DNA from 2 places in the Paenibacillus litoralis genome. Region 2 is predicted to be linked to the other one. Evidence: a T-box and tRNA genes for the amino acid it is inferred to sense, from the RefSeq annotation. Region 2 holds a T-box; the other holds one or more tRNA genes.
What was found. The T-box of region 2 lies ahead of ACKGJP_RS20325 (glutamine--tRNA ligase/YqeY domain fusion protein). A T-box ahead of a tRNA ligase gene usually reads a tRNA of that ligase, here a tRNA-Gln.
Positions count from the first base shown of each region.

Region 1 (3,406 bases), 2.7 Mb from region 2:
GCTGCTCCGCAGTGGGCACGACATGCCACCTTGCGTTCCTTTGTAATGGGTAAAAAGGGCGCACGAATCCCGTGACCGAAATCACGAAATATGCGCTATCTCTTTGTCACACCATTACAAAGTTGTTGGCATACGGGCGTACTCCTCCGTTCTGAATATCTCCTTTACCCATTGTAAAATGGGCTTTGGCAAATAACAACGGCCGGACAGCCGGGAAAACGGGTATAGCCATTTTTTCCTTGACAACTGCCAAGTACGGCCTTTATTCTGATAACATTCATTTTGAACGGAAAGGATGTGCGGCAGGATGGCGATTCGCGTTGATCTACTTCATCACATGGAGCTTGAACGGAAACCGGAACAGGGAACCCGTTTTTTCGGCTTGGAGCATAATCGAATACGCCATCGGCTGCCATTCGGATAAGGGATGCGGGGACTCTCGCGGTACCTGTATATTCGCGTAAACGGCTGCTGATGAGGCAGTCTTTTCTTTTGCTTACGGGCGAGGGGGAGGGCTGTAAGCGGCCGTTTTTCTTTTGCATAGAAACCCTTTAAAAGGTATTTTAGGTATATTAAACTATAATTATAAAATAATGGTTGACGGCGGTTTGGGAAGCATGTTACGATGCTTGCAAGTTGATGAACGATATGACGCGAAGGAGGGAACGGACATGACAAACCATACACAGCATGAGCAGCGGCAATTTGCGATGGAGATTCGCTTTCTTCCGGTTTCCGATAATGACGTTCGCGTCACACGTAGCTATCCCGTACCGATACGGCGCCTGAAGCGTTCAGGCTGCTCGTAGTGCATGTTTTCGGTATGCGAGGCTGCGAATCCGCAGTCTTTTTCTTTGCCCGGGGAGGGTGGGGAGAAAGGCGTGGAACGCAGTTTTTTTATTGCCCATGATGAGTTCGAAAGGAGAAGAGTACAATGAAAGCACCGATCAATCATCGCAACCATTGCAATGAGAGTATTCATGCGTTTACTTTGGAACAGGAAATTTCACTGGTTTCCGGTAGTCTTTGGCGATCCCGAAACCCTCTTCATCCGGAAGAGGGGCTGACCTGACGCACCTTTTGGAAGGTGCCGGAAGGAATACGGATCACAACGGCTGCCGAATCACGGCGGCTTTTCTTATGCCCTTGTGGCGTGGAAAAGCGCGTGACAGGCGGCTTTTTCGTTATTCCGATTGTGAGTCGGCGGTTTGGAGGGGTCCCCGGAAAGTACCCGGAATAGGCTTCGGAGCAGCGCGTCACTTTTTGGGGCCAAGTTCGGGTTCGAGTCCCGTTATTCTCCCCAATTTTATTATGGATAGGCGATGTCATAGAGGCTGCTGCTGTTCGGCGGCCGGCAGACCAATGGGCCGTACCCGTTCCTATCCGACCATAGGGGAATAGCCAAGCGGCAAGGCAGCGGATTTTGATTCCGCGAGCGGTGGTTCGATTCCATCTTCCCCTGCCAATCAATAAGGAGCTGCAGAGAAACGGGAATTCTCGCCGGTTTGTCTGGATCGGAATTGCGGGTTCGAGTCCCGCCGGCTCCACCAATAAGAGTACATAACGGAAAGGATGCAAGCGTACATTGTACGGGTGATGATGATGACGATAACGAAACGATTCTCCATGCCAACCGAAATGATCTTCCAGAACGTGACGGAAAGCAAGCTGTCGATGGACGATGTGCATCAGCGCATTCAGCGGTTTATCGGGCAGGATCCTAGGAGCTGCTACCACTTTGCGATTGGAACCGACAGCCAGGTGCACCGCGGGCATACCAAATTTGTGACGGGGCTTATCATTCGCCGTCTCGGCAAAGGCGCTTGGGCCTGCTACCGCCAAGTCGTGGTACCGCGCGAGCTGACCTCCGTCAAGGAAAAGCTTGCGCTCGAAACGTCGCTGTCCGAGGAAGTCGCCTGCCATTTTGCCGACGACGGGGTGAAGAGGATGGAGGAGCTGCTGCTTCCTTACGTCTATCAGGGGGCATCGCTGGAATTGTTTATCGACATCGACGCCGGCACGCAGCCGATCGTCAACAAGACGTCGCTATACGTACAAGAAATGGTGGACCGCGTCAGCGCCATGGGCGTCTATGCGCCGCGGGTTAAACCGGATTCGTACGCGGCATCCGCTTATGCCAACCGGCATACCAAACGGCCCGTTCGATGGGCAATCTCCTAACAAGTGTCCGGCAACCCGGGGAGGCTTGCGAGCTGTACTGAAATTGGGCGGATCTGCAATTGGAAAATAATAACGGATTTTTAAGGCGTTATCTCACGACCATCAATTCTGTAAAAGCGATTAGCGGATTTTGGGGGCGTTATTCCCATGAATCGAACGGGAAACCTGCGGTTCTCCGTCCGATAAGACCTTGAAAATCCTTTATGCTTCTCAATGCGGCGTGTTCGTCCCCGATAGCGCCTTGAAAATCCGTTATTGTGTCCGCCCGTCCTCCGGAACGAACCGATGCTCGTTCACAGGAAAGATCACTCGGACGCTGCCGCCGAACCGCTATATGAACACGCCTGCGTACAAGTCGACCGGTCATCCGGCGCTCATCCCGGGTTCGATGGGGACGGCGTCCTACATCATGGTCGGCAGAGACGAAGGCATCAAAAACTTTTACTCTATCTGCCACGACGCGGAACGTGCGCATCCCCGGAAAGCGACGAAAGAGGCGGTTAAGGTTGACCAGTTCGAGCAATCTTCGCGATTCGCTGACCGGCTGCAGCAACCTGCAGGAGCAGATGAATGTGCTGTTTAAACGAACCTAAAAAGGCAGCCCGAAGCTTGGTTCAAGCTAAGGGCTGCCTCCTCTGTTGATTACTGCTTTTCCGCAAACCCGTTCACCCGAGCTTGGCCCCAAGGAGCGACCGTCACGCGCACGCTCGATAACGCATGCTGCTCCTCGATTTCCTTGCCGGTGCCTTCCGGCACGTAAAATCGTTCCAAGCCATATCGCAGCGTTATTTGACGGTCCCAGGCGTATTGAACATGAGCTTTTAGGGCGACTTCGTCTCCGCTTGTCGCAGGATTGCCCGGATAGACGCCGGCTGCCTCGTACTCTTTGGGATTGGCAGCGGATGGCCGCAGGAGCACATACACGGTGTCCTTCTGCTCCGGATTCCCTTCGCCCTTCCAGAGGCTGGCCGGCAGCGAGCTGATCTCGTAGCTTAGCACGACGTAGTCGCCGTAAAAAATATCGCGAGGGTCGATCGGCTTCGTCTTCAGCTGAATCTCTTTGCCGTACCAGCCTACGGCATAGTTCGTGATCAGCAGTCCGGCCAGGACCAGGACTTGGGCAGCGGCCGCCAGAATGAGCAGCCATGTGCGGCGATGGCGAGGCGGCTTTGTGCCGCCTTCCTTTGCCCCGGCCCTTTCGCTCTGGGGAGCGTAGTTCACGCTA
Region 1 is NZ_CP176395.1:7,555,737-7,559,142, reverse strand. It holds gene ACKGJP_RS31850 (hypothetical protein) at 672-809, shown strand; gene ACKGJP_RS31845 (hypothetical protein) at 935-1,072, shown strand; tRNA gene ACKGJP_RS31840 (tRNA-Gln) at 1,392-1,465, shown strand; tRNA gene ACKGJP_RS31835 (tRNA-Asp) at 1,474-1,550, shown strand; gene ACKGJP_RS31830 (ribonuclease H-like YkuK family protein) at 1,603-2,181, shown strand; partial or broken gene ACKGJP_RS31825 (RtcB family protein) at 2,455-2,713, shown strand; gene ACKGJP_RS31820 (GDYXXLXY domain-containing protein) at 2,824-3,406, opposite strand, start outside.
Region 1: it has a tRNA-Gln gene. The T-box ahead of ACKGJP_RS20325 (glutamine--tRNA ligase/YqeY domain fusion protein) is inferred to sense a tRNA for this amino acid. The anticodon was not compared.

Region 2 (3,406 bases):
TGGTCTTGTTCATCGTGATAGATTGGGAATAGGTAGTGCTCGCTTGAATGAGGTGCGACATACCGGCTAAAGAACTTCCCGCATCAGTAACGTCTGCAACGGATGGGACGCTCTTGGCTTGTTGGTTCGTTTCTTGGTTTTCATTTAGCTTTTCTGTTCGCTTCTGCTGTATTTGCACATCAATTTGTTGGATTTGCTCTTGCAGCTGTTTCACTCGTTCTTGCTTCGATTTATGATCGAGTTTGCTCTCGTTCGTTTTTTGTATTTGTTCCTGCAATTGAATTTTCTGTTTCTCTAGCTGTTTTATGCCATTATCATTCGATAGCGGAAAGCTAACATTCGATTTGCCCGACACCGGTGCAATTGCCATGGCGGCACCTCCAAAATATTGAACGTCCTTTTCATATATATCGGTCTATTTGAAAATAATGTTTGGTTCATGTTTTCTCATGCCTTATCTTTATTCCAGGTATCCTTCAAAGGAACAATGCGGTTAAACACGAGCCTGTCAGCGGCGGCAGATCTTGAATCCATGCAAAAATAGCCGTGACGAATAAATTGGAAGGGTTGTTCCGGGCAGGCATGCTCCAAGTATGGTTCCAGCAGGCAATTTGTCACCACAACAAGAGATTCCGGATTGAGGGCACCGGTCCAATCTCCGTTCTCATCATCCGGAAGCTTCCGCTCCAGAAGCAGCTCCTCGTACAGTTGAACGTCGGCCTTTACGGCATGCTCCGCGGAGACCCAGTGAATCGTCCCTTTCACCTTGCGGCCGGTAAATCCGCTGCCGCTCTTGGTAATCGGGTCGTACGTACAGCGAAGCTCCGTAATGTCACCCGTTTCCGGGTCTTTGACCATTTCTTCGCACCGGATAAAATAAGCCCCTTTTAGCCGCACCTCGCTATTCGGACTCAGCCGATGAAAGCCTTTGGGTGGTACCTCCATAAAATCGTCACGCTCGATATAGACGGTTTTGGTAAAAGGAACCTCTCTTTTCCCCAGCGCTTCGTTTTCGCTGTTGTTGTCAATCGTCATCATCTCCGTTTCGTTCTCCGGATAGTTGGTTATGACAACCTTTAACGGCTGCAAAACAGCCATAACGCTTACGGCCTTGGCTTTAAGATCCTGTCTGAGGCAATGGTCCAGCAGCGAAATGTGAACCGTGCTTTGGGTTCGGATACCGCCAATCTCCTCGATAAAGCTGCGAATGCTTTCCGGCGTGAAGCCCCTTCTCCTTAAGCCGCGGAGCGTAGGAAGTCTCGGATCGTCCCAGCCGTTTACGTACTCCCCTTCAACCAGCTGCCTCAAAAACCGTTTGCTTGTCACGACACCCGTTAAGTTCAGCCTGCCGAACTCTCGCTGCCGCGGAGGCTCGGTAATGTCCAGCTCGCGCAAAACCCATTCGTACAAAGGCCGATGGTCTTTAAACTCGATGGAACATAACGAGTAGGTGATGCCTTCGATGGCATCTTGTATAGGATGAGCAAAATCGTACATCGGATAGATGCACCATTCCTTTCCCGTCCGGTAATGCTCTGCGTGAATAATGCGGTATATTACGGGATCGCGCAAGTTTATATTGGGCGAAGCCATGTCGATTTTGGCGCGCAGAACCCTCGAAGCGGCCGGGTAGACGCCATTTTTCATGTTCGCAAAAAGCTCCAGATTCTCCTCGACCGGCCGATTTCGGAACGGACTGTTCCTTCCCGGCTCCGTTAAGGTCCCCCGGTAATCCGTCACCTCCTCCGGCGTCAGATCACATACATAGGCTTTTCCCCGCTTGATCAAGGATACTGCGGCTTTATGGATCTCGTCCGAGTAATCCGAACCGTAATAAATATGATTTCCCGGATCATAGCCGAGCCACTTGATGTCCTCCACGATCGCTTTCACGTACCCGATATCCTCCTTAAGGGGATTCGTGTCGTCAAACCGCAAATGAAAAGATCCGTTATACCTTTGGGCTGTCGCATAATTCGTGTGTATGGCGTAGGCGCTTCCTATATGAAGGTAGCCGTTGGGCTCGGGAGGAAATCGCGTGCGCATCTTTCTTCCGTACGGACTTGACTCAAGCTCCTCGTCTATCAGCCTAAACAAAAAATGATCAACTTGTTTTTCCTTTTCGTGATCCATGGCGACTCCTCCTAATGTACATGAATAGCGGTATTTGAAAACAAAAAAAAATCCCACCTCCAAGACTTCATGTCTTGGGGACGAAATTTTCGCGGTACCACCCCAGGTTCATTAATATGTCGCCATATTAACCTCTTCAAGTACGGCATTGCAAGCAATGCTTATACTTTAGCTCTGTAACGGGAGCTCCCGTCAGACCATCCCCGCTCGCGGTTCCGGCATGCTGCTCAGAGGCTTGATTCGGGGAACATTCTTGGCTCCTTTTCAGCTGCCGGAGCTCTCTGTACAAGAACGGGTTGCCCTACTCTTCTCGTCATCGCGTTTCGATATGGGTATTATGATAACAAATCATTCCCATTTGTGTAAACGGTTATTCCGTGGAGGCTCGATGGAACACATGGACTGGACATGAGAAAAGCCGACGTTGATGCTTTTTCAGCAGCTTCGGCGGCTTTCCCGGAAAACTTATCAAAATAGACTCGGCTGCCGGTCAGCCTGTGGTTGGAGGCTCACTATGGCCTCCGTTCCATAAAGCTACCACGCCGACCGGAGGTTCATTATGTCCTCCGTTCGACAAAGCTATCGTGGTTGGTGGCTCATTGTGGCCTCCGTTCTTTATGCTAAACCCGCCGGTTGGTGGCTCATTGTGGCCTCCGTTCCTTATGCTAAACCCGCCGGTTGGCGGATCATTGTGGCCTCCGTTAGGAATTTTCGCAGCTCCCGCCGCTGAGGTTTGAATTACACTCAAGAGACATGCAGCAACTATCGCTGCTTTACGTAGTTTCTTCATAGATACGATCCCTTCCTTTCACCTTTTATGGATACGAAGCAGGTATTAGATTTCCAAGCGCATGACCGCATCCATCCCCCATCCGAAGATATTCGCCGTCAAAAATCCTTTGCTACTTTGCGTGCCGGCCCTGAGGGATCGTGTCCGGATTCTCCGTCCCTCTCCTTAGACCTTGAATGGATTTCCACATTTCTACCAATCGGATTATATAAGCTAAACGAACTTCGCGGAAGAATGAATTCTTTTCACCCCTGCAGGCAAGCTAGCGGAGTTTGATTTCAAGCTCGCTTACATAGACGGAGGTCGACGCTCCCCTCGGTTTGTCGAATTCGAATTCGGCGAATTCCGCATATTTGCCGACGTAATTCAACCGAATTTGCATGGGGATAGGATCGTGTCCGTCCGGCAGCCATTTGGCAGTCGCCTTATAACGGCCGATCGGCACATTGTCTATTCCAAGACCGCCTTGGACGGGGCCGGCGC
Region 2 is NZ_CP176395.1:4,876,389-4,879,794, forward strand. It holds gene ACKGJP_RS20320 (FlxA-like family protein) at 1-370, opposite strand, end outside; gene ACKGJP_RS20325 (glutamine--tRNA ligase/YqeY domain fusion protein) at 448-2,133, opposite strand; T-box leader at 2,207-2,459, opposite strand; gene ACKGJP_RS20330 (carboxypeptidase-like regulatory domain-containing protein) at 3,186-3,406, opposite strand, start outside.